Linked DNA regions of Pelagicoccus sp. SDUM812003. The protein of the gene in region 1 interacts with the protein of each later gene in a pairwise test. Links are inferred from orthologs where the notes say so. Each region holds a gene or a part of one and is shown in the gene's direction. Other genes may lie near its edges.

What was found. The genes of interacting proteins can lie anywhere in the genome.
Region 2: the proteins of QEH54_RS18860 (region 1) and def interact in binary tests that used the Escherichia coli proteins (3 or more experiments, as listed by UniProt). The link is inferred for Pelagicoccus sp. SDUM812003 from one-to-one orthologs.

Annotation. Positions count from the first base shown.
Region 1 is NZ_JARXHY010000016.1:118,022-125,731, reverse strand. The notes cover bases 2,531-5,346. They hold QEH54_RS18860 (aspartate-semialdehyde dehydrogenase), read left to right. Parts: upstream 2,531-3,347; coding sequence 3,348-4,346; downstream 4,347-5,346. Other genes in these bases: QEH54_RS18855 (response regulator), read right to left, coding at 4,795-5,346; QEH54_RS18865 (L,D-transpeptidase), read right to left, coding at 2,805-3,341; QEH54_RS18870 (penicillin-binding transpeptidase domain-containing protein), read right to left, coding at 2,531-2,698. Also shown: QEH54_RS18880 (FAD:protein FMN transferase), read right to left, coding at 1-498; QEH54_RS18875 (DUF3570 domain-containing protein), read right to left, coding at 495-1,667; more of QEH54_RS18870, read right to left, coding at 1,892-2,530; more of QEH54_RS18855, read right to left, coding at 5,347-7,518.
Region 2 is NZ_JARXHY010000003.1:330,767-336,027, reverse strand. The notes cover bases 1-2,814. They hold def (peptide deformylase), read left to right. Parts: upstream 1-1,028; coding sequence 1,029-1,601; downstream 1,602-2,814. Other genes in these bases: QEH54_RS05790 (PhoH family protein), read right to left, coding at 1,694-2,814; QEH54_RS05800 (hypothetical protein), read right to left, coding at 1-956. Also shown: more of QEH54_RS05790, read right to left, coding at 2,815-3,181; QEH54_RS05785 (hypothetical protein), read right to left, coding at 3,596-4,057; QEH54_RS05780 (hypothetical protein), read right to left, coding at 4,274-4,729; QEH54_RS05775 (hypothetical protein), read right to left, coding at 4,775-5,261. UniProt on the Escherichia coli protein: Removes the formyl group from the N-terminal Met of newly synthesized proteins. Requires at least a dipeptide for an efficient rate of reaction. N-terminal L-methionine is a prerequisite for activity but the enzyme has broad specificity at other positions.

The DNA of each region.
Region 1 (7,710 bases):
AAGGTCGAGGGCCATCCCGGGAACGGTGAGCTCGATGGCGTCGCTCCACTTGTTTACCTTGTCCCATCCGACCAGCTCCCGAGCTTGCTCGATCTGGCTTTCGGTCGGCGGTTTCCGGTCTTTGAGGTGATAGTCCCATAGCCGTATCAGCGGAAGGCTGGTGGCGTCGATCAATCCGTTCGTTGAGCTGGCGATGGCCCCTGCCAGGTCGAGCAGCTGGCTTGCCTCGCGATCGAGCGCGACGGCTGAGCGGCCAGCGGAAGCGTTGATTTGAGAGATGAGACTGTGGGGAAGGAAGCGCGAATACTTGGACTCGAAGTGTGAAACCCACTGGTAGGCGGATTGCGCGAAAACGCTGGCGTGTTCGTTGTCGGAGGCTTGGAAGAGGATTCGGCACAGAGTGCCCATGGCCTTGAACGACAGGTCATAGAGCTGCGTCTCGGGGGTGTAGCGAAGTCGGGCTGTCGCCAGCTTGGGGGATTGGCTGGTCGTTGTCATTTCGATATGGATACGCCAACGGTGAAGATCGAAGCGTCGGGGTAGGCTTGGGGCGAGGTCAGTTCGTCTTCGCCTGACATGTCGTAACGCTCGAAGTTGAGGTCGAGCGTCGCCCATTCGCTTAGCTGGTAGATGGCCTTGAGGCCGTAGGTGAGAGAGGAGAGCGACGAGAGCCGATAGTCGGAAGAGTAGAAGGGCGTGTCAGGGCCGGGGGAGCTTTCCGGAATGATGTCGGTCTGGTTCAGGTCGGGACTGTAAAATTCGGCGGCGGATTGGCGGTAGTATCGCAAATGCGGCCGTAGGGTCCATTTCTCCCCAAGCTTCTGGTACCAGGCGAGGTCGAGGGTGTGGCTTTCTATGTCCCAGTTGTCGTCAAAGAATCGATACGTCGCGTCGAGGCTGGCATCGAGAGTGTCGAAATACCGCTTGGCATTGGTCTGAAAAATGTATCGCTCGCGTTTTTCGGGCCTTCGCTCAGCGAAGATGAGCGGAAGCGTGAGCCCGTTCACGATCTCGATGTCCTTGAGAACCTGCTTGTATGGGTCGGTGAGATACCCGTCGATGTCGCTGTAGGTTAGATCGATGCTGAGAGTGGTTTTCGGATCGAGCAGCTGGGCGATTCCGAAGAGAAACTCGTGGGACTCCTTCTTCTGCGGATCGATTGCGGGAGGGGTGATGTCGTCGTCGATAAACGAATACGCGGTGCGCAGGGTGGTGTTTCGTTTGTTTAGGTACCGCGAATAGCGAATCGTGTAGCTGTTCGAGAGGTAGTCGTCCTCGTCGCTGCGAGCGTACTCGAAGCCGAGAATCGTTTCGCCGGGCCGGTACTCGAGACTGAAGGCGCCAGCCTCGCGTTCCTCCACCAGGTCGGAGAGCGGAAGCTCTCCCGAGTCTTCGTCGGCAGGAACGCCAGTGGGCGTCGCTCCCGCAATGGCGTCCACCACGCCTTGAAAGCGAGCAGTGGTGAAAGTGTTTATCTCCTTCTGAGCGAAGAGGTAGTGGGATTTGACGCGGATGCGGCCGTCGTCTTCCGCGTAGTCCTGCCACTTGTACTCCAGCCTGTCCTCCGCGCGGGCCGAGCGAGGCGAGGCGAGCTGGAGGGTGAGCCCCAACAAGAGGGCCCGAGATAGCATCGAACGATGCGGGATGCAGGTCGCTTCTAGCTGCATGTTAGATAAGGTAGGTGAGTTCTCTTAGTTTTTACGTAGCGAGAACCCTGTTGGATTCTGATGCTTATGAGTTTTATAAGGAAACTTAATCGAATAGGTCGATGGTAAATTCGGGCCGCGGGGAGCGATCTGCCGTTGGGCGCACGCGGGGACGGGAAGCCCGTGTTTGGGGGCGTTCTATTGTTCCAAGGCTCCGATTGCCTCGGTGGAGGTGACGCAGCTGCTTAGAGGGCGTCGAGGGTTCGGCGGGTAACGGTTTTACGAGCTTCGAAGAAGGCGCTATTGGCTTCTGGCGAGAAGAGCATGGTGGCGAAGAAGATCGGGCCGCTGTCGGCTTGTTTCCAGCCAACCCACCAGCCGACGTAGAGCTCGTCGTCGCTTTTGGTGAGGCCGGTCTTGGCGTGGATTTGAAAACCGTCGCCGGACTCGGTGAGCATCATGTCTCTGACCATTGCCATGTGGGCGGGTTTGGAGGGAAGCTGGTCGTGGTAGAGACGGGTGAGGAAATCGATTTGCTGGCGCGGACTGATACGGAGATCGCCGCTGAGCCAAAAGTGGTCGGGACGTCCGCTGATGGTTTGGTTTCCGTACTGGGCGGCGTCGATGAGAGACTGCATGGGTTTGGTTCCGATCTGGCGCACGAGCTGTTGAAAATGGGGAACGGCTGAGAGGGCGAAGGCCTCGCGGAAGGTGAGATCGCGATTGAGCTCGGTACGCTCGCGGGGGACGCCATCCCATTCGATGATGGAGTCCGGTCCTTCGATGACTCCGGTCTGCAGAGCGGCGAGCGAACTGAAGATCTTGAAGGTGGAGGCTGGAAGGCGAGCGTCGTCGATAAGCAGCGGGTTGCTGGCGAGGCTACGTTGGTTGGCTTCGTCGAATATGAAAACGACTCCCGGATAGCTCGACGCTTGTACGGCTTGAGCGGCTGGGGCGAAGACTTCGATGTCTGTATCGGCTTTTGTGTTACAGATCGCGCAGGCGAGGACGAGGAGGCAGGAAAGCAGTCGGACCATAAATAGAGGCTTCATGGCGAAAAGGCTGGAGAGCGATCGGATGGAGGCAATTCGCTGTTTGCGTGAGTTGCTTTTTTTATAGCGACCCATCGGCTCGCCCGGAGGTCGAGCCCCACCTTGGCTACTGGATGTAGACGAGATCGCCTTCGGAAACGGAGTCGAAGAGCTCGATCATCTCTTCGTTGCGCAATTGCACGCAGCCAGCGCTGGCGGGTTGGCCGATCTTGTCTTCGTGGTTGGTGCCGTGGAAATAGACGTAGCGCTGAAAGGTGTCGCGGCCAGGGCCTTGGTTGTGTCCCGGTTCCAGGCCTTCCAGCCAGAGGATGCGGCTGGTGATGAGGTTTTTCCGTTGTTCCTCAGCGTCGAGTTCCCAGTAGCGTTTTCCGATATCGATGCGGCCTTTGAAAACAGTGCCGATGGGCGAACCGTCGCCGATCTTGCGGGCGATGCGATGCAGACCGGTCGGAGTGCCGAAGGAGTTTTCGATGCAGGAAGGAGGGTTCCTGCTGGTGGAGACCGCGTACTCGCGGGCGGTTTGATCGTTTTCCAGGACTGATAGTCGCTGCTTTTCGATCGATACCAGCAATAGACGCGGTGTTTGCTTGATATTGAGCTCTTGAAGTTTATGGGTGACCGGTTTCAGTAAATCCGAGGACATCAGAAAATGGGTTACAAAGTTGGCATCGTAGGCGCGACCGGAGCGGTCGGGCAGGAATTTATCAAGCTTCTGGGCGACAGGGAATTTCCTCTGTCGGAGCTGAAGCTATTTGCCTCTGCCAGATCTGCAGGAAAGCAGGTCGAGGCGCTTGGGCAAACCATTACCATCGAAGAAGCCACGGAAACCTGTTTCGAAGGACTCGACTTCGTGCTTTTCAGCGCCAGCGGCACGGTCTCGAAGGCCCTTTGCCCTGCGGCCGCCAAGGCGGGCGCGGTAGCGATCGACAACAGCTCGGCGTTCCGTATGGATCCGGACGTTCCTCTAGTGGTGCCCGAAATCAATGGCGAGGCTGCCAAGTCGCATAAAGGCATCATCGCCAATCCGAATTGCTCGACTGCGATCTCTTTGATGGGCGCTTACCCGCTGCACAAGGCGTTCGGCTTGAAGCGTATGTTCGCCTCCACCTATCAAGCGGTGAGCGGCACCGGCGCGGAGGCGATGCAGGAACTCGAAGACCAGCTCAAGGCGTGGGCTAAGGGCGAGGAAGTGACGCACAGCGTTTATCCTTATCAGATCGCCTTCAACGCTCTCCCGCACGTCGACGCGTTCTTGGAAGATGGATACACCAAGGAAGAGATGAAGATGCTCAACGAGGGGCGAAAGATCATGAGTCTGCCCGAGTTGAAGGTCTCTTGCACCTGCGTTCGCGTCCCTGTGATGCGTTCGCACTCCATTTCCATCAACGCGGAATTCGAGCGCCCGGTATCGGTGGAAGAGGCTCGCAAGGCCATCGCAGCCTTCCCAGGCGTGGACGTGGTGGACGACCCGGCAAACAAGGTCTATCCGATGCCGCTGGACTACGCTGGCAAGGTGAACTGTGGCGTAGGTCGTATTCGCAAGGACAGCGCGTTCGAGAATGGCTTGGCGTTCTGGGTAGTGGGCGATCAGCTCTGGAAAGGGGCGGCTCTCAATGCGATCCAGATCGCGGAGCACTTGATTAAGTAGTTGACGGTCGGATACGTGAAATAAACACTTGCGAACGTCGCCCCCCTCGGACTCGGACGGGGGCGTCGTTTTTGTTGGTGGCTCGCTTGTCAGAGGTGGACGAAACCCAGCCGTTGCTCACGCAGAGTTCCAATTGAGTGTTCTAAGGGGTTTCAGGAGGTATATGGAGAACGTCACCCATGAATGCACGTGATGCAGGATGACAACGGGCTTCCTTTGTTGCCAAAGCCTGTGGATGAATTGGAAGCGGAATGATGGGCGATCGCGGAGAAGGCGATAGACTATACTCACGAAGCGTTCGTGACGCCGGCTTTGGTATGTGTCCAACAAACGGTATGGCAGCCAGCGCGGCACGAGGGGCGTCCTGTGGCGTGTCGGGTCAGAATGCCGATTGTTTTCACTCCCTAGCGCTCAGCCCGTCATCAGCGTGCTGACGCCGATTAGGCGATCAGGCAAAGCGCTCTGCTTCTGACAGATTCTCCAGCCGCTGGTAGATGCGTTCCGGAACGATCGGTTTGGTCATCACCTCGACCGCTCCGTTTTCGAGGCATCGCTCTTTAGTCTGATTGTCGGCGTGGGCCGTGATCACGAAGATAGGCGTATCCCTGTTTTGCTGCGATTCGCTTTTGATTTTTCGCATGGCGGTTAGGCCGTCCATGCGCGGCATGCTGAGATCCATGAGTATGGCATCGAATCGTTTCTCTTGAGCTCGGGCGCAGCCATCCACGCCGTCTGCGGCATGTTCGACATGGGTGCCGGCCCGTTCAAGGCATCGCTTGATGTAGTGCGCGTTGTCTTCGTTGTCTTCCACCAGCAGAACCGCGTATCGGACAGCTTGGGAGCGAGGGGGCTCGGGCAGCGTGTTCGCGGTGTCGTTTTTGCCTTCCTGGTTCGCTTTGGCCAAGGGCAGAATGACCTGAAACTTCGAACCCTTGCCCAGCTCGCTTTGCACGGTGACGGTTCCTCGCAGTTTCTTGACCAGTTCGCTGGCGATGGACAGCCCGAGTCCCGCACCCTCGAATTTTCGGGTATAGCAGCGCTCGACCTGCGTGAAGGGATTGAAGATCTTGGTCTGCAGATCCTTGGGGATTCCAATGCCGCTGTCCTCCACGCTGAGTACGCAGATGATCTCGCGATCGGAGTCAGGACTTTGGTCGAGGGCGCAGGCGATTCGCACGGAGCCCTTTTTCGTGAATTTGCAGGCGTTTGAGACCAGATTGTCGAGGATTTGCCGGAGCATCGTCGGGTCCGACCAGACCTGGAGCGAGTCGTCGAGGTTTCCGGAACTCTCTATCGCGAGCTGGATGGCGTTTTCGTTCGGGTAGGTCCGGTATTCGTGCATCGCTTCGTCCAGAAGCGCTTTCATGCAGATGGGCGTGGGTTTGGGGCGGGCGCTCTTCGATCGCAGGTTGGTGAAGCTGAGAATGTTGTCGATGAGCTTGAGCATGCGCTCCGCGGAGTGGATGATCGTTTCCAGGCTTTCCCTCGCTTCGGGATCCGGATTGTCGCTGAGCAGCAGGGAAGCGAAGCCCATGATAGGGTTCAGGGGTGTTCTCAGCTCATGGCTCATGACTGCAAGAAACTGCTCCTTGGCTCGATTGGCCTCCTCCAACGCTTCCTTGGAGTTCAGCAGGTCGCGCTGGGCTTGATTCCGGCTGGTCACGTCCTGCACGATCGCAAAGAGGTAGGGAAGGGAACCTCGATAGATGAGGGTGAGGATGACTTCGACTTCCAGACGCTCCCCGCTCGATCGGGTGTGTTTGGTCTGGATCACGAATTTCGAGCCCTCTTGGAGCTTTCTGATGTTATCGTCGAAGACGTTCGAATCGGTATCGCTGATATCTAACCAGTTCTTGGAGAGCAGCGCGTCGCGACTGTATCCGTAGAACGCGGACGCGGCGGGATTTGCGTCGACGATGTTCTTGTTTTCCGTCTCCACTATCAGCATTGGGGCGTAGCTGTTGGCGAACAAGCTGGACATGCGCTCCTCGCTCTCCTTGAGGCGTCGAAGCGTCTTTTTCTGGTTCAAGTAAAGCAGGGTGATGACTGCAGCGAATACGGCTAGGCTGACCACGATGGCGGCGCAAAGAAGGATCAGTCTCCAGTGTCGGTGCCAGAACGTGTTCGGCGGGTTCAGCAGCCTAGCTCCTTCAGGGATCTTCGAAAGATCGGCGTTGGCGTTCGCGAGCTCCAGATAGTCGAACATGTGGTAGCTGGCGGGATTTTCGATCAGAGGAAGCGAGGATACCGGCTCGCCCGAGAGAATGCGTTGCGCGTAGTCAACCGCCAGCCTCGCCATGTCGCTATGGGAGGTCACTTTTCCTCCAGCGACGCCTTCTCCGATTCCCCATCCGCCGACGCTCAGAAAGATCGGTCTTGAGGTATGGGTCTTTATCCAGTTGAGCGACTGCCAGAAGCTAAGCCTGCTAGCCTCCTTGTCCTGGTATGCGGAAATCAAGTAGACCGCATCGCTCTCGCCCAAAGCGATGAGCGATTTCGCCGCCTCTTCGTAGGATAGTCGCCCGAGATCGAGAAGCGTGCAGCGATCAAGAAGCCCTGCTGGCACTTCCTCCAGAAAAGCGGCCTTTTCGCCGAGAGCCGTGGTGGTGGTATCGACCAGAACCCAGAGCGTGCGCAGCTGTGGCAGCAGCGAAAACGCGGACTCGACGGTTTCTCGGATTGGCTCCTTTTCGATGATGCCGGTGTACTCCGGCTCCAAGACGCTTTCGCGAGCGAAGGCTTTGTCGTTTACGCCGAAGAAAACAACGGGCGTGCTTTCGCCAAACAAGGCGTCCTTTTCCTTCCTGAGGAAATGCAGGGCGTTGTCGTCCGCGGAGATAATCAGGTCGTAGGCTCCGTGATTCGCGACGAGACCTTTCAGCTGCTCCCGAGCGATAGGGAATTGTCCGGCAGGCGCGTAGCGCTTGGTGTCCATCATGTGCACCTCGAGCGAGACGCCTCGGCCCCGATAGTCGAAGTGAGTCAGTTGCAGCACTCCCTCGAGCTGGTGGCTCACCACGGGAAAATCGTGGTTGTACGAGCTGAGGAAAAGCACGCGGTGTGGACCGGTCTGCGTCGCTTCTGTAGCGTGGCTGGCCAGGGGAGTGGCGAGGAGGCAGGCCAAGGAGAGCAAAGACAGCAGGGCCTTGGACGCATTCGAGAAGAGATGCATGGGCAAACGTTAGAAGCTCAGCAAGTTATGTCAATCGCCTTGCATCGCTTCGCGCTTTTGGCGCTTGGAGACCCTAGGTCTTCTTGCAAGGAACCAGCCTGCCGCGTTTCGCCGATACAGGAACGAGATGCAGGAAGAGCTATCGTGGCGTGCCCTGCAGTCTTGTCACGGGGCTCACGACTGACGATCGAT
Region 2 (5,261 bases), on another replicon or contig:
ATGGGCAGTTGCTCGCGCAGGGCCAGACGGTAGCCACCCACGCCGGTCCCCAGCGCGAAGCGCAAACGCTCGAAGCCTTCGTCACCATAAGCTTCCAAATAGTCGAACAGTTCCGCCGGACGTTCGCTCGCGAGCGTCATCGCGAATACCAAGGCCTGGTTCTCCGAGCGGCGGTGCAGCAGATAGCGCAAGCGCTGTAGGTCCTGGCTGGAGCGCAGGCGCGAGGCGACCTCCGAGAATTGTCCCCAATCGAAAATCCGCATTAGAGACAAGCTATCAAGATAGACGTCCTCCAGAGCGCCGACATCGCCAGTCGCCTTGGCCTGCATCAACAAATCGCGCAGTTCCTGTCTAAACTCGCTGGAGAAATGGTCCCCTTGCGCCAGCAAGCCCAACCCCAGCAAAGTCACCTCCAATGGGCGTCCCGAAGAACTGGATACAGGAAACAAACGCTTGTAGGTGGTAAACGCTCCGCTCTCCAGCAAGGAGCCGACCAAGGGATTGCGGGAATTCTCCAACAGAGCCGCGACGGGCTGGCGGCAGGCTTCGGCTATCAATATGCCAAGCAAGCCCGGCTCGGAGGAATAAGCCTCCAAGGGCACCGCATCCAACGCCGCTTCGAGAAACGGGTCCCAAGCCCCCCAGCGAGCCAGCTGCGCGCTGGCCTCCAACTCCATCGTCACCTGCGAAAGCGTCAAAGCGGCCTTCTTGTCGCCTAAGGAGCTAGCCGCCTCCGCCAACGAGCGAGCTGCCGAGAAGTTTCCGTCCATAAACTGCTCGCGGGCGATATCCGCCAGGGAGCTCCCCTCCACCCCAGCCTGCCTGACCACGCCGAAAGGCACCGACTTGAAGCGCGACGGCACCATCCAGCCAAACGCGATGACTATGCAGCCGCAAATGACGAGCAGCCAGGCGCTTATCGGCATCGCTTTGACGGATTTATCTTGTTTAGACATGAAAACGGGCAGCGAAGAAAGGAATTGAACTAGAATTGGCGCAAGTGTTGGCTAGGTCAAAAACGAAGACCCATGGTTCTACAAATAGTTCAATACGGGGAAAAAGTCCTCCACCAAAGCGGCGAGCCCGTCACCTCCTTCGACGACGAGCTGGCCGAGCTATTCGAAGACATGGTCGACACCATGTACGAGGCGGAGGGTATCGGCCTAGCCGCCCAGCAGATCGGAAAGGCGCTGCAGTTCTGCGTCGTCGACCTGCAAGGAGCGGATCCGGATTTCGAATACACGCTGGACGGAGCGACGCCCCCGATGGAGCTCTTCATGCCCATGGGCCTATGCAACCCGAAGGTGACTCCCATCGAGTCGCCGGAAACCACCTACGAGGAGGGCTGCCTCTCCTTCCCCGACATCCGAGGCGATGTCGATCGCCCGGACTGGATCCGCTGCGAATACCAAGACATCGACGGAGCGCCCCACATCATCGAATGCAACGGTCTGCTGGGGCGATGCATCCAGCACGAAGTCGACCACCTCAATGGCATCCTTTTCACCGACCGTATGAAAAAGCGGGTGCTCAAAAAGATCCAACTGCCGATCAACCAGCTCAAGGCTCGCACCCAGCAGCGCCTCAAGCGCGAGTCGTAGCGCCACGCGCTCTCGCTGGACGCAAAGGAAAAGCCCCGCAGGGCCCTGCGGAGCTTCAGAGTAAAAGAAAACGTCTTTTGGCCCGAAACGGTCTAGAGCAAATCCGCCGCGAGTTCCGCAAGCAAGGAGCGCTCTCCCTTGGTCAGTTGCACATGGGCGGCGATCGCCTGGCCCTTCATGCGATTCGAGCAGTAGACCAGCCCGTTGCTGCGAGAATCCACATAGGGATTATCGATCTGGGCGGGATCGCCGATCAAGACGATCTTCGACCCCTCGGAGATTCGAGTGATCACCGTCTTCACCTCATGTGGCGTGAGCTGCTGAGCTTCGTCCAGGATGAAGAAACGACGTGAGATCGAGCGGCCGCGAATGAAGCAAAGAGCCTCGATTTCCACCAGGCCGCTTTCCAGCAGCTTCTCGTATGGCTTCGGAGCCTTGGCAGGGCCCGTCGCATCCTCCTTCTCCTTGCCCTTGCGACGCTGCCGCTTGTTCTCGAATTGAGGATCCTTGGGCTTGTTCGCCGGCACGAGCACCTCGAGGGCATCGTAATAGGGCTGCAACCAAGGATTCATCTTTTCTTCCAAGGTTCCCGGAAGGAACCCGATCTCCTTGCCCACACCGATGACGGGGCGAGAAATCGATACTCCATCATACTTGCAGTCGTGCGACGCCGTGGTCTGATAGATGGCGCACACCGTGGAAAGAAGGGTCTTACCGGTACCAGCCTTTCCATAGCATGTAATCAAAGACACGGAATCGTCCAGCAAGGCGTCCATGAAGAAACGCTGCTCTAGATTCCTCGGGCGGATGGGAACTCCGCCGGGCGCCTTGACATACTCCGGGAATATCAACTTTCTCAATACACCGTCACCATAATGGCGCGCGGGCATCGTCTTGCCCTCAACCGAGGCCAAAAGAACGTACTCGTTCACGAAAAGCTTCGAGCCCACTTCCTCCGCCAGCTCGAACTCCCCTTCGGAAGCGAATCTTTGTAACTCATATTTGGATACATCTATCCTTCGATAGGACTGATACTCCGGCTCCTCAGGAGCCTTGTCGTTGAGATAGTCCTCAGCCTCCAAGCCGACAGCTCGAGCTTTGAGCTGCACGTTCACATCTTTGGATACAAGAATGGTCGGGGGAGGAAGATTCTCCTGCACGAACAGGGCCGCGGCGATGATTCGATTGTCCTTCTTGTCGAAGTCCAGCACCGACCTCAACTGGGCCAGATTAGGCGGGAGCTCGAAAGAACCGCCTTGTAGGTATTTATTGATGACAACCGTCAGCGTGCCGCCCGTATCGAGCTTCACCCCCTCCGCCATGGAGCGCGAGTCAGGGAGAAGCTCCCTTAGCATCCTGTGCACGCGCCGGGCGTTTCGCCCTCGCTCAGAGGATTGCTCCATCTTGATAGAATCCAGTTCCTCCAAAACCTCGATGGGAATAACCAGATTGTTGTCGTCGAATTTATAAAGGCAGTGGGGGTCGTGAATGAGAACATTCGTATCCAAAACGTATGTCTTAACACGGCTGGCGACTTCGCCGTTCTGCTTTATTTTAGAAGAACCAGAAGGAATCTCCATGTAACGAATAAACTAATACACGGGACCGATTTGTCCACTAATAATTTAGTGAAGAGATTCTTTTACGCGCAGAATCTGTGACAAATCGATATCAGTAAAAGCGGTTCCGCAAGAAGGCCTCGACAATAGTCTATCGCCGATACCAAGCGCTTCAGGCGTGCGTATCCACTAGAGCATTTCGCATGCCGCGTTTCTAAAAGTCGCACGTAAACGATGAATGCCATTCATTTTTACGCGATCGTATCGCTTTCACCCAGCAACCCTAGCTCCTTTCCACTAGGAGCTCGGCGCCATACCATGAGAAGCCGCTTGCAGGAAGAAGCGAAACGCCACTGTCGCGGCGCTTTGCGCAAGCGCCTTCGAGTGCAGCGAAACGCCTGATCCTCGAGCTGCCGAGAGAGGAGCTCGCATGGGCTAGCGGATGCCGCCCAGAAAATAGGAAGCGTAGCTCTGCAAGCTCCGAGCCTCTACCGGGGCTTGGATGTCGATGAGCACCACTCGTTCGGTCGTGATGCCGCGCTTGGTTTCCAGCAGGACGAACTCGTGAAACCCAGGCCGCGAGGGCACGCCCTCCAAGGACAAGGACGTTTCGTCGAAAGCGATACCCTCGGGCAGCTCGCAAGGCTCCCCGAGGGCATTCGGACCACTCACATACTGGGCTCCGCGGGCCTGTTTCCCTCCTGCCAGATCGACATGAAACGGTTCGCCCACTGTGCCAAAAACCATCACGCAAGCGCTGCCGCAGTCGCTGTCAGCGAGCTCGACGGCAACGTCCTCCCCCTTCTCGTCGCAAGCGAGCGTCGCCCCTGCTGCTAGGAAACTGAAAATGGATAACGCGGCAAGGATTCGGGAGAGAGGGCGGCTTCGATTGATCATGGTATTGCTAACTCGCGGTTGAGGTTGATGACTTCCAGGCCGAAACAACGGCTATGGACTGTTGCATCGCCCCTTTCCGCTCGCTCTGAGCCTGTCTAGCGGATTACGCGTCGATCCCTCAAAACCGAGCCACACGGTGAGCCCAAACGCTCATCGCAGCCCTGAGCTGCCTATCCCGTCTCCCCTACCGAACGCTACGCAAGGCCGCAGTCGGCGTTATCCGTCGAAACCGTAGCGCTCGATCATTTCGCTGACGATCTCGCGCAGGCTCTGCCCTGCTTCGTTGTTTCCAGCAAATTCCGCGCAGCAACTGAGGTAACCTGCGATGACCTCGGGCTTCACGCTGCGGGAGTCTCGAATGAGCCTCGCCAGCACGACTTCGAAGGCGGCGAACCAATCCTCCACCGAAAAGGGCAGCTCGTCCACGCGCTGGAAAAACGCTTCCAGGGTCTGGTCCGGAGAGGAGCCCGCCCGCGCCGCGCCTTGCACGAGATGCTCCATGTGGCGGGGACTGCTGAAGAGAGCGAGCAGCCGCAGCGCGTTGGCCTCGGAAAGTCCGGCCGATACCGCCTTCTCCGCAGCACGCTCCCATGCCATTCTGGCGGAGCGGGCCGAGCCTACCTTGGCATCCAATGCTTTCGAGAATTCCGGATTAAGAGACGTCGAGCTCATCGGGCCTAAACCAAGGCGCCTCGCATCGCTCTGGCGATCCCAAAGCTACATGTGACGCGTCAAACGCAGCGAAAAATCTCGAGTATCGCCCTCGATCCGGAATCCGTCCGTCTTGAGGCGAATGCTGGAAACGCTCTCCGGCTTGAAGAATCTAGCCTCGGTTTCGGGCGCTTCCGCTTCCTGAACCGCCACTGTGCGCAGGTTGAGAACGCCTTGCTCACGACCGCTGGGCAAGGTCTCGAAATCGACCGAACCCACAAACATCTTGGAAACGGAACCTCCCTCCTCGCGGACCTGAAAGACTCCCTTCACCAGCGAGCCACGCTCCCGCGTCTCGGTGATCACAATGGTGACGCCCTGCGAGACCGCGGCATCCTCGCCCACGATGGCCAGACCGTCATAAAAGTTTCCGGGGGAAAGGGCCATCATCACGCGCTCGCGCCGTTTGTCGTTCTCTCGCTGCAGCGAGGCCAGTTTTTCCTCATAGCTGCCCTTCAAGGAGTCGATGCTGGCCACGAACTGGCTCGAGGAT